2 regions of the Clostridium sardiniense genome follow, and region 2 is predicted to be linked to the other one. Evidence: predicted binding sites of a transcription regulator. Region 2 holds the regulator's gene; the other holds the start of a gene.
What was found. Region 2 encodes LexA, which represses DNA repair genes until DNA is damaged. Its sites were predicted from a motif close to CNAACANNTGTTNG; they were not measured.
Positions count from the first base shown of each region.

Region 1: uvrA (excinuclease ABC subunit UvrA) is a predicted target of LexA. The motif match lies at 5,591-5,604, and genes of this name have one in related genera.

Region 1 covers NZ_JAIKTU010000013.1:90,397-98,342, reverse strand. The annotation lists gene uvrB (excinuclease ABC subunit UvrB) at 1-129, shown strand, start outside; gene K5V21_RS15180 (bifunctional aspartate transaminase/aspartate 4-decarboxylase) at 633-2,219, shown strand; gene aspT (aspartate-alanine antiporter) at 2,264-3,931, shown strand; gene K5V21_RS15170 (Pr6Pr family membrane protein) at 4,095-4,757, shown strand; gene K5V21_RS15165 (C-GCAxxG-C-C family (seleno)protein) at 4,814-5,260, shown strand; gene uvrA (excinuclease ABC subunit UvrA) at 5,668-7,946, shown strand, end outside.
Region 2 covers NZ_JAIKTU010000006.1:208,681-216,626, forward strand. The annotation lists gene K5V21_RS09250 (tyrosine recombinase XerC) at 1-973, shown strand, start outside; gene K5V21_RS09255 (hypothetical protein) at 1,012-1,581, opposite strand; gene K5V21_RS09260 (hypothetical protein) at 1,685-2,119, opposite strand; gene lexA (transcriptional repressor LexA) at 2,272-2,877, shown strand; gene K5V21_RS09270 (DUF3267 domain-containing protein) at 2,946-3,560, shown strand; gene K5V21_RS09275 (methionine gamma-lyase family protein) at 3,585-4,871, opposite strand; gene hfq (RNA chaperone Hfq) at 4,929-5,171, opposite strand; gene miaA (tRNA (adenosine(37)-N6)-dimethylallyltransferase MiaA) at 5,216-6,148, opposite strand; gene mutL (DNA mismatch repair endonuclease MutL) at 6,170-7,946, opposite strand, start outside.

The DNA of each region.
Region 1 (7,946 bases), on a different contig from region 2:
ACAAAGAAGGAAAGAGAAAAATTAATTAAAGAGTATACAGACGAAATGATGGATGCTTCAAAGAATCTTCAATTTGAAAGGGCAGCTGAACTTAGGGATATGATTAAGAAATTGAAGGATAAAAAATAAAATAAATATTACAAAAGATTAGAGATATAATTCTCTAGTCTTTTTTTTATTAGGTAGAAGATTTATGAATATATATAGTAGATTAAGTCAATATAATTGATTTATATATAGGTTCGTTAAAAGCGTCTATATATGTAGTATATGGAATTTAAGCATAGGATTATAGTGAGTTATATAATACATATAGATATAAGAAGATTAAATAAGTTTGAATATGTCACAGAATATAAACATAATTATTCAAAAATTACAAAAAATGAAGAAAAAGACAGAATGATAAGTGTAGGCTATAAAATCATCCAGGAAAAAATATAATATTTATCAAATTAATGGTTATTAATTATAAGATATGTAGAATGAAAAGCTTTAAAAAATTATTACTATAGTTAATATAGTAATTGTAAATTGATATTAAAAGTATGTATTTATAGGTAATAAGTGTATATAAAAAATTAATATTTAAATTAGGGGAGAAGCTTTAAATATTAAAAGGAGTGATCAATATGATTACAAGAGAAGAGGAAAAAAAATTAGAAAGTTTAGGAGCATTTGAAGTCAGTCATAATATGCTAAAGCTTGCTAAAAATAATGAAAAGCATAACGTGTTCTTAAATGCGGGAAGAGGAAATCCTAATTGGATTAATACTGAGGCAAGATTGGCTTTTGCAAGAATTGTTGAATTTGGAGTGTTAGAATCTCAAAGGACAATGCATGATGGAAATTTAGCTGGTTATACAATCTTAGATGGAATTAGAGGAAGGTTTGAATCATTCTTAGATGATAGTAAAGATATAGATAAGTTCTTAAGAAATATAATTGAATATTATACAAATGAATTAAGTATAGATGGAGATCAATTAGTAAAAGAGTTGGTTGATGGGGCAGTTGCTAATAACTATCCAGTTCCAAGTCGTTGCTTAGTTAATATAGAGAAGATTTTAAATATGTATCTACAAAAGGAATTATATAATGGAGTAGATCTTAAAGATAAAACATCAGTATTCCCAACAGAAGGTGGAACAGCTGCAATTTGCTATATCTTTAATTCACTTAAAGAAAATAAGTTAATAAAACCAGGAGATAAAATTGCAATTAATACACCAATATTTACACCATATCTACAAATTCCAGAACTTGATGATTATGAAATGATAGAAATAGATTTAAGATCTAAAGAAGAAAATAAATGGGTTATATCATCAAATGAATTATCAAAATTAGAAGATGAAAGTATCAAAGCGTTATTCTTCGTAAATCCTTCAAATCCAGGATCAAAAGCATTAGATAATCAAGCTTTAGATGCAATAGCTAAGATTGTTCAAAAACGTAAGGATTTAATTATTATAACTGATGATGTTTACGGAACATTTGTAAATGGATTCCAAACAATATATAGTGTTGCACCACATAATACTTTACTTGTATATTCATTCTCAAAATTATATGGAGCAACAGGATGGAGAATTGGTTTAATAGCTGCAAATGAAAAAAATGTATTTGATAGCTTAATAGAAAAACTTCCAGAAGAAGAATTAAAGAAACTTGATGAAAGGTATGGACTTGTAACTTTAGAACCACGTAAATTAAAATTCATAGATCGTTTAGTTGCAGATAGTCGTTCAATTGGACTTTATCATACATCAGGATTATCTACACCTCAACAAGTTATGATGGCATTATTTGCATCAACAGCTTTACTTACAAAAGAAAAAGATCCATATATTGAAAGTTCTAAAAAATTAGTAGCTTCAAGATATCACGATTTATTCTCTACATTAGGAATTGATGAAGATAATAGCAAGGAAAATGCAAAATACTATTCATTGATAGATATATATGCTCTAGCAGAAGGTCACTATAATAGCGACTTTAGAAAATATTTAGAAAATGGATTTGAACCAATTGATTTTTTATTAAAATTAGCAGAAAAGAATGGAGTAGTATTAATGGAGGGGGTATGCTTTGGAGCAACACCTGGAACATTAAGAGTATCTGAAGCTAATTTACCAGATGACGCATATAAAAAAATAGCAAAACAAGTGTTAGAATTACTTTCTGAGTACTACAGTGATTATGAGCAACAAAAATAATAAGTAAAACAAAAACATTTATTAGAAACAGAAGGTGATTTGGTATGAAGGTGATTATTGACTTTTTAGAAAAGAATCCAAGTGTAGCAATATTCTTTTGTTTAGCACTTGGATACTTAATAGGTAAGTTTAAGTATAAATCATTTAGTCTAGGTTCAACTGTTGGAACACTTATAATTGGATTGATTATAGGACAGTTTGGAGTGTTTCACGTATCACCAATAGTAAAAAATATATTCTTTAGCTTTTTCATATTCACAATAGGATATGAAGTTGGACCTGCTTTTGTAAATAGTTTGAAAAAATCAGGTGTAAAACTAGTTATTCACTCAGTATTTTTTAGTGTAGTTGCTTTTATAGTTGCTATGATTTGTTTCAAAGTATTCCATGTAGATGCAGGGGAGGGTGCTGGAATAATTGCAGGTTCTCTTACACAATCAGCTGTTATAGGAACATCAGCATCAGCTATAAATGGACTAAATGCAACAGCGGCTGTAAAATCAGCTATGGAATCTAAAGTTGCAATTGCATATGCAATAACATATGTTTTTGGAACAGTTGGGATACTTATTTTCTTAAAAAACATTGCACCTATGCTTTTAGGAGTAAATCTAAAAGAAGAAACAAAAAGGATGATTGAAAAGATTCATTTTAAGGGAGATGCATCAGATAATTCAAGCATAGTGAATAATATAAAGATGCGTGCTTTCTTAGTTAATGAAGGTTCATCATATGTAGGTAAATCAGTATCTGATATTGAAAAGGGCTTTAAAAATAAAGTTACTTTTGAAAAAATATTCAAAAATGGTGAAGATACTAATTTTGATCAAAGTACAGTTATAGCTTCAGGTGACTATATTACTATAATAGGTAATCTTACAGATATTGTAGAAGCTGAAACTGATGATTTAGTAGAAACATCTGATGAAAAGTATATGAATGTATCTTTAGAAAAATCAGAAATAATGTTAACTAAAGAATTCAATATAAAAAATTTAAAAGACTTATATAGCAATAACATTATGTTAGAATCAGTTAAAAGAAACGGAAAAAAATTAGAAGACGAAACAGAAATGAGAAATGGAGATATATTAACACTTATAGGACCTAAACATGCTATATCTAAAATAATAAAAGAATTTGGATATGTTAAAGATAATGGTACTTCAACAGATGTTAGTTATTTAACATTTGGGATTATAGTAGGTGTTTTAATAGGAACATTAGCATTAACAATTCATGATGTTCCATTAACTCTTGGAAGTGGTGGTGGTGCATTATTCTCAGGTCTATTATTTGGATGGTATCAAAATAAACATCCACATTTTGGAGAAATACCATCATCAACACGTTGGTTCTTAAAGAGTGTAGGTTTAAATTTATTTATTGCTGTAGTTGGATTACAAGCTGGAAGCGCATTTATTCCTGCATTAAAATCAATGGGATTTGCAGTATTAATAATAGGTATATTGGTATGCCTAATTCCACATGTACTTTCATTGTACTTTGGAAAATATGCACTAAAATTAGAACCAGTAGATATAATAGGTTCACTTTGTGGTGCAGGTACAATAACAGCTGCATTAAATGCTATAACTGAAGAAAATGGAAGTAGTATATTTGCGTTAAGTTATACACCTTCCTATGCAGTAGGTAATATTTTGATTACCATAATGGGACCTCTTACTATTGGATTGCTATATGTCCATTAAGTTTTAGAAAAAGAAAGTAATTACTATTTTGATAGTAATTACTTTCTTTTTCTTATAATAGTTTAAATGAAATCCTATAACATAGTTTAATTATTAAAATATTTGACAGTCAAAATAAATTTTATATAATTATAAAGAGAATTAAACAATACGAGGTGAATAAATGAATAAAGTACATAAAATTTGGAGAGGAATAGCTGGAATTATTATATTATTAGCTATATTAGGATCATTTACTAATCAAATATTAGTTAGTGAAATACCAACATATATGGGAAGAGTACTAGGATTTTTCTCATATTTTACAGAATACAGTAACATATTAGTAATGCTTTGGTTTATAAATAAAGCTTTTTTAGGAGAAAGAATACAATTCTTAAATAAAGATAGTGTAAGAGGTGCAATAACACTTTACATATGTATAGCAGGAATAGTATTTTTCTTTGTTTTAAATTCAGCTTGGGATCAGCAAGGTATTGAGAAGATTCAAAGTTATATACTACATGGATTTTCACCAATTGCCTTTATTTTAGATTGGTTACTTTTAAGCAGAGGAGGAAACTATAATTATAAAGATATTAGTATGTGGATAATATTCCCTATAGTATATTTATTTTGGGCGTTATTTATAGGAAATATTATAGGATCATACCCATATCCATTCTTAGATTTAAATACTATAACATTTAAGGAATTTTTAAATTATCTAGTATTTTTAGTTATAGCATTTATAGGTATGTCATTTATCATAGTGAGTGCAGACAAGCTATTAGGGAAATTACGTAATGTAGCTAAGAGAAATGTTAAGTTTGTAGAGAATAACTAAGACTTTCAATTATATATGTTAAAATTATAATGTATATAATTAAGGAGGGATTTAGTTTGACTAATGAAGATATTAAAAGAATTAGAGAAACTGCTGAAAATTATTATAGAGTAGGTAGTTTCTTTTGTTCAGAGGCTATAGTTAAGACTTTAAAGGATGAGTTCATGCCAGAGTTAAGTGATGATGTTGTTAAATTTGCATCAGGATTCCCAGTTGGGATAGGAAGATCAGGATGTACATGTGGAGCATTAGCAGGAGCTGTTATGTCAATTGGAATGATGTTTGGTAGAAGCGAAGCTGCTGGAAAGGAAGTAGACAAGACACTTCAATTATCTAAAGAGTTACATGATAAGTTTAGAGAAGCTAATAGAGTAACTTGTTGTAGAATTCTAACTAAAGGATTAACTATGGGTTCACCAGAACATAAGGATCAGTGCGTGAGATTTACAGGAGATATGGCTGAAGAGGCAGCTAAGATAATTATAAGAGAAAAGAATCTATAATACATATAAAGAAAGATTAGAGAAGACTAATCTTTCTTTTTTTATAATAATCAAAATATATAGGTGGTTTAATGGAAATAAAGTATCTAAATGGAATGTAGTATTACTTAGATAAGAGAATAAAAAAGAAACTAAAATATTATTATGATTCATATAAGCAGCGTATAAATGGCTATACCTTTAAGCTACACACCTTCTAAATATGAGAGAATTTATTATAATTTTAACAATTCTTAAAAATTACTTAGTAATTCTACTTGTTACTTAATAATAGGAAAGACAAGTGATATAATTGACAATAAGATGAGATAAATTTAAAATTAACTTATGGGAACTTATGTTCGAGAATTAATTAGTAAATATAAGTCTAAAATAAAGCTATAAGTTAAAAGAGAGGTAACAATAATATGAAGGATAAAATCATAATAAAAGGAGCTAAAGTACATAATTTAAAGAATGTTAGCTTAGAAATACCAAGAGATAAGTTAGTAGTATTTACTGGACTTTCAGGTTCAGGTAAATCATCATTAGCATTTGATACTCTTTATGCTGAAGGACAAAGAAGATACGTTGAATCATTATCAGCATATGCAAGACAGTTCCTTGGTCAAATGAACAAGCCTGATGTTGAATATATAGAAGGATTATCTCCAGCGATTTCAATAGATCAAAAAACAACAAGTAAGAATCCAAGGTCTACTGTGGGTACAATAACAGAAATATATGATTATTTAAGACTTCTTTATGCCAGAGTAGGAATACCACATTGTCCTAAATGCGGAAAAGTAATAAGTCAACAATCAGTAGATCAAATTATAGATAAAGTAATGGAACTTGAAGAGAGAACAAAGATACAAATTCTAGCTCCAGTTGTAAGAGGTAGAAAAGGAACTCATGAAAAGATATTAGAAAATATTAAAAAGAATGGTTTTGTTAGAGCAAGAATAGATGGAGAAATATATGACCTTACTGAGGAAGATATAAAGCTTGAAAAGAACAAAAAACATAGTATAGAAGCAGTAGTAGATAGGTTAGTTATTAAAGAAGGTATAGAAGGAAGACTTACAGACTCTATAGAAACTGGTTTAAAGCTAGGAGAAGGCTTAATTATAATAAATGAAATGGGTGGAGAAGATACTTTATATAGCGAAAAATTCTCATGTCCTGATTGTGGAATAAGTATAGAAGAATTAGCACCAAGAATGTTCTCATTTAATTCACCATTTGGTAAGTGTGACTATTGTGATGGTCTTGGAACATTAATAGAGATCGATGAAGATTTAGTTATTCCAAATAAAGATTTAAGTATTATGGAAGGTGCAATTGCTTGTTGGGGTGAAGGAAGATTAAAAGATGATTCATGGACATTCTCATTCCTGAAAGCATTAAGCAAAGAATATGAGTTTGATTTAAACACTCCAATAAAGGATTTGCCAAAAGATATAGTAAAAGTACTTTTATATGGAACAGAAGGAAAGAGATTAAAAGTAGATTACGTAAAAGAAGGAGTCAGAGCTACCTATAATTCAGTATGGGAAGGCGAAATCAATGCTCTTCAAAGAAGATATAGAGAAACTAACTCTGATCTTATAAAAGGTGAAATAGAACAATATATGAGTAATAAGCACTGTCCTAAGTGTAAAGGTGCAAGACTTAATAAAGAAGCTCTTGCTGTAACTGTTGGAGATAAAAATATTTATGAATTTACTGAGCTTTCAATACAAGAAGAGTTAGATTTTATAAATAGTGTTGAATTCTCAGAAAAGAACAAAATAATAAGCGAGCAAATAGTAAAAGAGATAGTAAGTAGATTAGAGTTCTTAGTGAATGTAGGATTAGATTATTTAAATCTATCAAGAAGTTCAGGAACTTTATCTGGTGGGGAATCTCAAAGAATAAGACTTGCAACTCAAATAGGTTCTGCACTTATGGGGGTTTTATATATTTTAGATGAACCTAGTATAGGACTTCATCAAAGAGATAATGATAGATTAATTAAGACATTAAAACATTTAAGAGATGTAGGTAATACTGTTATAGTCGTAGAACATGATGAAGATACTATAAGAGAAGCTGATTATGTTGTTGATATTGGACCAGGGGCAGGTGAGCATGGTGGAAATATTGTTGCAGCAGGTCCAATGGAAGAAATTAAAAAATGTAAGGAATCCATAACTGCACAGTACTTAACTGGAGAGAAGAAAATAGAAGTACCAAGTGAAAGAAGAAAAGGAAATGGCAATAAGATTACTGTTTCTAAAGCAAAGGAAAATAATTTAAAAAATGTTACAGTAGATTTTCCGCTTGGAATGCTTACTATGGTTACAGGAGTATCTGGATCTGGAAAGAGTACTTTAGTAAATGAAATTCTTTATAAGGGATTAAATAAATTAGTAAATAAGAGTAAAAACCCAGTTGGAGCTCATAAAGAAATTAAAGGATATGAAAATATTGATAAGATAATCGATATAGATCAAAGTCCAATTGGAAGAACTCCAAGATCAAATCCAGCAACATACACTGGAACATTTGATATAATAAGAGAATTATTCTCACAAACACCAGAAGCTAAAATGAGAGGATATAAGCCGGGAAGATTTAGTTTTAATGTTAAAGGTGGAAGATGTGAGGCGTGTTCTGGAGATGGAATAATAAAGATAGAAATGCAATTCTTATCAGATGTATA
Region 2 (7,946 bases):
CTTAAAGAAAAGTGAGTCTCTCCCACCTATTGTAGTGGATTTTTTGAATTATTTAGAAACCATAAAAGCTAAATCTATAAATACAATAGATGCTTATAAAGTAGATCTTACTATGTTTTTTAGATTTCTTAAATTATATAGAGATGAAGTTATAGATAAAAACACAGAATTTGAAGATATTATTATAAATAATATAGATAATGATTTTATTAAAAAAATTAAGTTATCAGAATTATATGCATTTATGAGCTTTTTAGAGAAATATAGAAATAATAGCGCTTATGCTAGGGCTAGAAAAGTTGCAACTTTAAAATCTTTTTTTAAATATCTTCAGAATAAAGCTAAAATAATAGATGAGAATCCTACATTAGAATTGGAATCCCCTAAAATTAATAAAAGACATCCAATATATTTAAATTTAAACGAAAGTATACAGCTATTAAAATCTATGGATAAAAATAATAAAAATTATTATAGAGATTATTGTATTATAACATTATTTTTAAATTGTGGAATGCGATTATCTGAACTATGTAATATAAAGCTAGATAAAATATCAGGAGATACTTTAACTATTATAGGAAAAGGTGATAAAGAGAGAACTGTTTATTTAAATGAAGCATGTATGAAAGCTTTGTCTGATTATTTAGCACATCGTGATGATTCTAAAAGTAGCGATGATAATAAAAAATATTTATTTTTATCTAACAGAGGTACTCCTATAAATAAGAGAACTGTTGAAATAATGGTCAAAAATTATACAAAACGCGCTGGTCTTAAAGATGAAAAGTATACTCCACATAAACTTAGGCATACCGCTGCTACATTAATGTACAAGCATGGAGATGTAGATATAAGGTCATTACAAACTATTTTAGGTCATGAAAATATATCTACAACACAAATATATACACACGTTGATGATGATACTTTAAGAGAAGCTGTAAAATCTAATCCTTTATCAAAAATTTAAAATTAAAAAAGACCAACATTTTTGTTGGTCTTTTTTTACTATCCCATAATTGGATTTCCTAATATTTCATTTAAAGCTTTTATTATTTCTTGAGAGTTTCCATCGTATACAACTAATACTCTCCCCTTTTTATAAAAATGAGGAGCAGTAGTCCAGGTCATTGTTACTCCGTTTATTGTTTTTCCGTTATTTTGAATTGATTTAATATCTTCTTCTAACTTTCCTTTTGCATCCATTGGATATTCATATAAAGATAATTCTCCACCCTTTATTTTTACAATTTGCTTATCAACTGAAAAAATCTTTGTATTATCATTAGCTTTAGTGCTAGTTACTTCAGGATTAAAGCCTTTTTCTTTTAAGTCTTTTATTATAGCATTTTTATCATATTTACCTTCAGCATCAGTAAATTTTTTTATTGTTTCGTTTGTCGCATTTTTAACGTCATTAACTCCTTGCTCCACTTTGTCTTTAGTTTCATTGGCACCCTGTTCCACTTTCTCTTTTGTATCATTTACTGTTTTATTATTTGTACATCCTATTAATGAAAAAGATGATAATATTATACTGCTTGCTACAATAAGTTTGGTTAATTTTAATTTATTCATATTAATCTCTCCTATTCTTATCATAATTTCAGTATTAGTATTTATCAATTTTATTTAATTTATTCTGAATAAAAAAATAAGTGGTTTAATTCCACTTATTTTTTTATTGATTATTCTTTTTTATTAATCTTCTTACACCTGGGAAAATTTCTTCCGTTTCTTCTTCAAGTGTATCTTCTAACAAATCTGCCTCATCTAAATATTCAATAAATTCAAAGGCATCTATATATTTTTCCTCACTTTTAGATTCTATATTAGAATTAAAAGTATTTTCATCTATTTTTAATGATGAATAAGCTTCTTTTAGAGCCTTTTCTAAATCTTCTTTATCAAGTGTAGGATCAATATTTTGTGCTTTTGCAATCATATTTTTCCATTCTTCTTCTAAGAATTTATTTTCTTCAATATTTTTTGCTATATCTTCTATTTTTATTGCTCTTATATCGATACCATCTTCTTCAAGGCATTTTCCACAGTTATCGCATAGCTTATTTTCATATAAATCGCAATAATCATCATCAGTATATTTTTTTATCATTGTTACACCACCCTTTTTAGTGTATAAAATCAAATTATATTATAACAAATTAAATTTATAAATACAAATAGAACATATGTTTTAAGAACATAAGTTTGATATATACTTACTCATATGATATAATTAATTCAAAGAATGTGAGGTGCTATGCAATGTTAGAGGGTAAAGATAAACAAAGTCAAATATATGATTTTTTAAAAAATTATACCGAGAATAAGGGTTACCCACCATCTGTAAGAGAGATTTGCGAGGCTGTAAGCTTAAAATCAACATCAACAGTACATGGTCACTTAAAAAGATTAGAGAAAAAAGGTCTTATAAAGAGAGATCCTACTAAACCAAGAGCTCTTGAAATAACTGAATTTTCACAACCTAAACGTGAAATGATTAATATACCTATAATAGGTAATATAACTGCTGGCGCTCCAATTCTAGCCACAGAAAATATAGAGGATACTTTTACATTACCAATTGATTTTATAAAACATAATAGAGAATTATTTATGCTTAAAGTTAATGGTAATAGTATGATTAACGTAGGAATAAATGATAATGATTTAGCTATAATTGAAAGAACACAAACAGCTATTAATGGTGATATAGTAGTCGCTTTAATAGATGATACTGCTACTATCAAAAGGTTCTTTAAGGAAAAGGATTATATACGTCTTCAACCAGAAAATGATAGCATGGATCCTATAATTGTAGATGATTGTAAGATATTAGGGAAATTAGTTGGTATTTTTAGAGCTTACTAAAGAATACGTTAAATAAGAGAGTCATATATATATATGACTCTCTTATTTTTATTCTTAAAGGAGGATTTATGAAAATTTTAAAATATAAAACAAATAATAATTCTAGAAAAGAAATATTTAAAAATAGATTTTATATATTTCTTTTTATATTTTTTCTAAACTTTTTTTCTTTTGGATACAAATTATTTTTTTATAAAGATGCTTTTATAGCAACACTTTTATCATATTTATTATTAATGTTTTTATGTATATTTTTATGCATTCCAATACATTTATTTATCCAAGGTGTTGCATATAAGAATTTTAAAAATATTAATTTAATAATGTGGATAGATAATTTTCATATTTCAATTTATTATAGTAAATATGCAAGTAATAAAAGACATATATTAGCCTTAATATTACCTTTTATAATACTTACTATTATACCGCTATTTATAATAACTTTTTTATATAATAGCATAGTTTTAGTTAGTATTGCCTCTGCTAATATATTAATTTCATCATTAGACTTATATAATTTGTATAGATTTATAAGATATAATAATGATAAATTTATTTTTAATGGCATTGATATTATAACTAAAGATAAGCATAAAAGCTTATCTAAACATTTTAAAGAAGTTACTAGAAGTGAAGATACAAATATAGAACTTAATTTAGATTTAAACAAAATGGCTTAGAGTATTTTCTCTAAGCCATTTTGTTTAAGAATTTAAAACTTTATTTAAAGCAATTAATACACCAATTTTAGCATGATCAAATGTAAGTCCACCTTGAATATAAGCAATATAAGGTTCTCTAATAGGAGCATCTGCAGATAGTTCAATTGAAGAACCTTGTATAAATGCTCCAGCGGCCATTATTACTTCATCTTCATAACCTGGAGTTGGAATTGGAATACAATGAACAAATGAATCAATTGGTGATCCTTGTTGTATACCTTTGATAAATTCAATTAATTTTTCTTTGTTTCTAAATATAATTGTTTGAACTATATCTGTTCTTTTCTCTTTTGCAGCGGGTTTAGCTTCAAATCCAGCAAGTTCCATAACTCTTGCACAAAAAATAGAACTTTTTACAGCTTCAATAGTTACATGAGGGGCCAAGAAGAATCCTTGGAATAATGTTCTCATAACTCCAAGTGTGGCACCACATTCACCACCTATTCCTGGAACAGTTAATCTATATGAAGCATTATCAACATATTTCTGCTTACCTACTATATATCCACCAGTTGGAGAAATCCCTCCTCCTATATTTTTTATTAGAGAGCCAGCCATTAAGTCTGCACCAAAATCTGTAGGTTCTATTATATCTACAAATTCACCATAACAATTGTCAACAAAAACTATTATATTTTCATTTAAGCTTTTAACTAATTCAATCACTTCTTTTATTTGATTAAGTTGAAGTGAACTTCTAGTACTATATCCAGTACTTCTTTGTATATGTACCATTTTTATTGATAAATCATTTAGTATAGCTTTTTTTATTTTTTCTAAATCAAAATATTTTTCATCTATTAAGTCAATCTCATTATACTTAATCCCGTATTCTATAAGAGATCCCATTCCAGTATCTTTACTTATTCCAATTACTCCGTGTAATGTATCATATGGTTGTCCTGATATTGCAAGTAATGTATCTCCAGGACGTAGATTACCAAATAAAGCGGTACCAATAGCATGAGTACCATTTACAAAGTGTGGTCTAACAATAGCAGCTTCTGTATTAAATACTCTTGCATATACTTTGTCTAAACCATCTCTACCCATATCATCATAAGCATATCCTGTAGTATTTGTAAAATGGCTATCACTTATTCTTTCATCTTGAAATGCAGAAAGAACTTTTAATTGATTATATTCTCTAATTTCATCTAACTTTTTAAATTCATCTTCTACATCTTCTAAAGCTTTTTTATAAAGCTCAAATGCATTATGTTTTATATTATGTTTTTTTATAATTAATTCCTCTGTTGCTTTTAACATATTAGCCTCCTGTATAAATTAAACACAAAAATAAATAGGCAACAATGTGCCTATTTATTAAGCGTTATCTACGTCATTATTTGCAAATAGAATAGGTTTCGCTGGAGTTATTGTTGTAACAGCATGCTTATAGACTAACATTTGTTTACCATCACAATCTAACACAACTGTAAAACTGTCAAATCCTTTAACATATCCTTTTAGCTTATATCCATTTGTAAGATATACTTCTACTGAAATTTTATTTTTTCTTGCACCATTTAAAAAAATATCTTGCAAATTATTTTGTTGTTTATTCATAAGACACCTCCAAATTACCAATACACCTTAAATATATTATACAACTACTTCATATTAATGTCATTACTTATTTTCTCTACTATTTCCTCTTCTGTCATAATATCTTTATCTAGAAAAATCACTCTAGGATCTCTTCTAAACCAGGTTAATTGACGCTTAGCATAATTTCTTGATCCTTTTTTTATCATTTCAATAGCTTCATCTTTTTTAATCTTACCTTCAAGATAATATAACATCTCTTTATACCCAATACCTTGCATTGATTGCATAGATGAAGTATATCCCATTTGCTTTAATTTTATGCATTCTTCTTCTAGCCCCCTATCTATCATGATATCTACCCTCTTATTTATTCTAGAATATAAATTTTCTCTATTCATTGTTAATACATAATAGTAAATATCATAATCAGATTTATAAAAATCATTTCCAGCATTAAATGAACTAAATGGTTTTCCAGTAAGCTTAAAAACTTCAAGAGCCCTTATAACTCTTTTTCTATTATTATAATGTATCTCCTTATAACTTATAGGATCTATATCTTTTAATAAATCATGTATATATTCATTTCCTTTTAAGTTAGCCTCATTTTCTAAGTAATTTCTATAATTCTCATCAATTTCAGCATCGGTAAAATCCATATTACAAGTTAATGCATTTATATAAAGACCAGTTCCCCCAGTAATTATAGGTAGTTTATTTTTATCCACAATTTTCTTTATAAATTTATCACCTAAATGTTTATAATCAGATACTGAAAATTTAATATTTGGATCTACTATATCAATCATATAATGATTAATATCTTCCATCTCATCTTTAGTAATTTTAGCAGAACCTATATCCATGTATTTATATATTTGCATTGAATCTGCTGAAATAATTTCTCCATTCAAATTTTTTGAAAGCCTTATGGATAGAGCTGTTTTTCCTACAGCTGTAGGTCCACCTAAAACTAATATCTTTTTCTTTGTCATAAAAAATTTCATCCTTTTATTTTAAACTATTCTTCTAAATTTCTTCTCTAATTCAAAGTTTGTAAATTTTATTATTGTTGGCCTGCCATGCGGACAATGAAATGGATCTTCAATAAATCTTAAGTCTTCAATTAATTTAATCATTTCTCTTTCGTTTAAGAAATCATTTCCTTTTACAGCAGATTTACAGGCCATGGTTGCAATTTTATTATATTTTATATCAATTGTTTTTCCGCTTCCTAAACTTTTCAAATCATCTATAATACTTAAAAATAATGATTTAGAATCTAATTTACCTAAAAAGTAAGGAACTTCTTTTAATGCTAAAGTATTTCCACCAAAATAATCTATTTTAAATCCAGCATCACTAAAAACAGTGCTGTTCTCTTCATAAAAAGCCAATTCATCTACTGTTAATTCTATAATAGTAGGTACTAGTAAAGGTTGAACTACAATTGACCCATTTTTTATTGAATTCATATATTTTTCAAATAATATTTTTTCATGAGCTGCATGCTGATCAATTAAATATAATGTTTCATTAAATTCTCCTATAATATACGTCTTGTTAAATTGTCCTATTATCCTTAATGGCGGAAATTTTGCGATCCTTTCTACAGTAATAGAACTTTCTGTATCTGTATTTATATCTATAGATACAGTAGGCTTTGAATATTCATGTTTTTCATATAATATATTCGAAGAACTATCATTAGTATCTATAGGAGAATGATTTGTATCATAGCTATATTCAATATTTATATTATCATCATTTAAACTATGTATAGGAATATCTTTATTTATTAGCTTTTCTTTTAATTTATTAAGTTCTTCTTTCTGCTCAGTTATTGCTGCTGAATAGTCAAGAGAATCTCTATTTAACTTCTCATTTTTTTCAAATGAGTTAAACTTAATATTATCATCATTTATATTTAAATCCATTTCAAAGTTTTCTATTCTTGTAGAGTTAGCAATTGTTTCTTCTGGTAATTTAAATTCATTAAATACATCTTCTTTAAGTGCTTTGTGCACTGCATCAAATACACATTTAAATATAACTCTATCATCTTTAAATTTTATTTCTGCCTTAGTTGGATGTATATTAACGTCAATATATTCAGGATATACATTAATGAATAATACAAAGAAAGGAAATTTATTCACTGTACTAAAAGATTTAAATGCATTTTCTACCGCTGCAACTAGTGTTTTATTTTTTATATATCTTCCATTAACGAAGATACTTTGATTATTTCTAGAACCTCTAGCTATCTCTTCTTTCCCAATAAAACCATCTACTGAAATAAAATCTCTATCATTCTTAAAATAGATCAAATTATCACTAATTTTTTTCCCATAAATAGATCTTAGAACATCTTTTACATTTCCATTTCCAAAAGTATTTACAACCTTTTTGCCATTATTAAATAGTTTAAAGCTTATATCAGGGTTAGATATAGATATTCTATTTATTATATCTGTAATAATAGATCCTTCTCTTGTAAAAGACTTTAAAAACTTTTTCCTTGCTGGTACATTAAAAAATAAGTCTTTAACTTCAATTGCAGTTCCATTATTAGTTCCACAATCAGTTTCTTTTAAAATCTCTCCACCTTCTATATATATTTCTCTACCAAACTCATTATCAGAAATCTTAGTTTTTAAATTAACTTTAGAAACAGATGCAATAGAAGCCAAAGCTTCACCTCTAAACCCTAAAGTATTTATTGAAAATATATCTTCAACACTCTTTATTTTACTTGTTGCATGAGGAAGAAAGGCCTTCTTTATATCATCT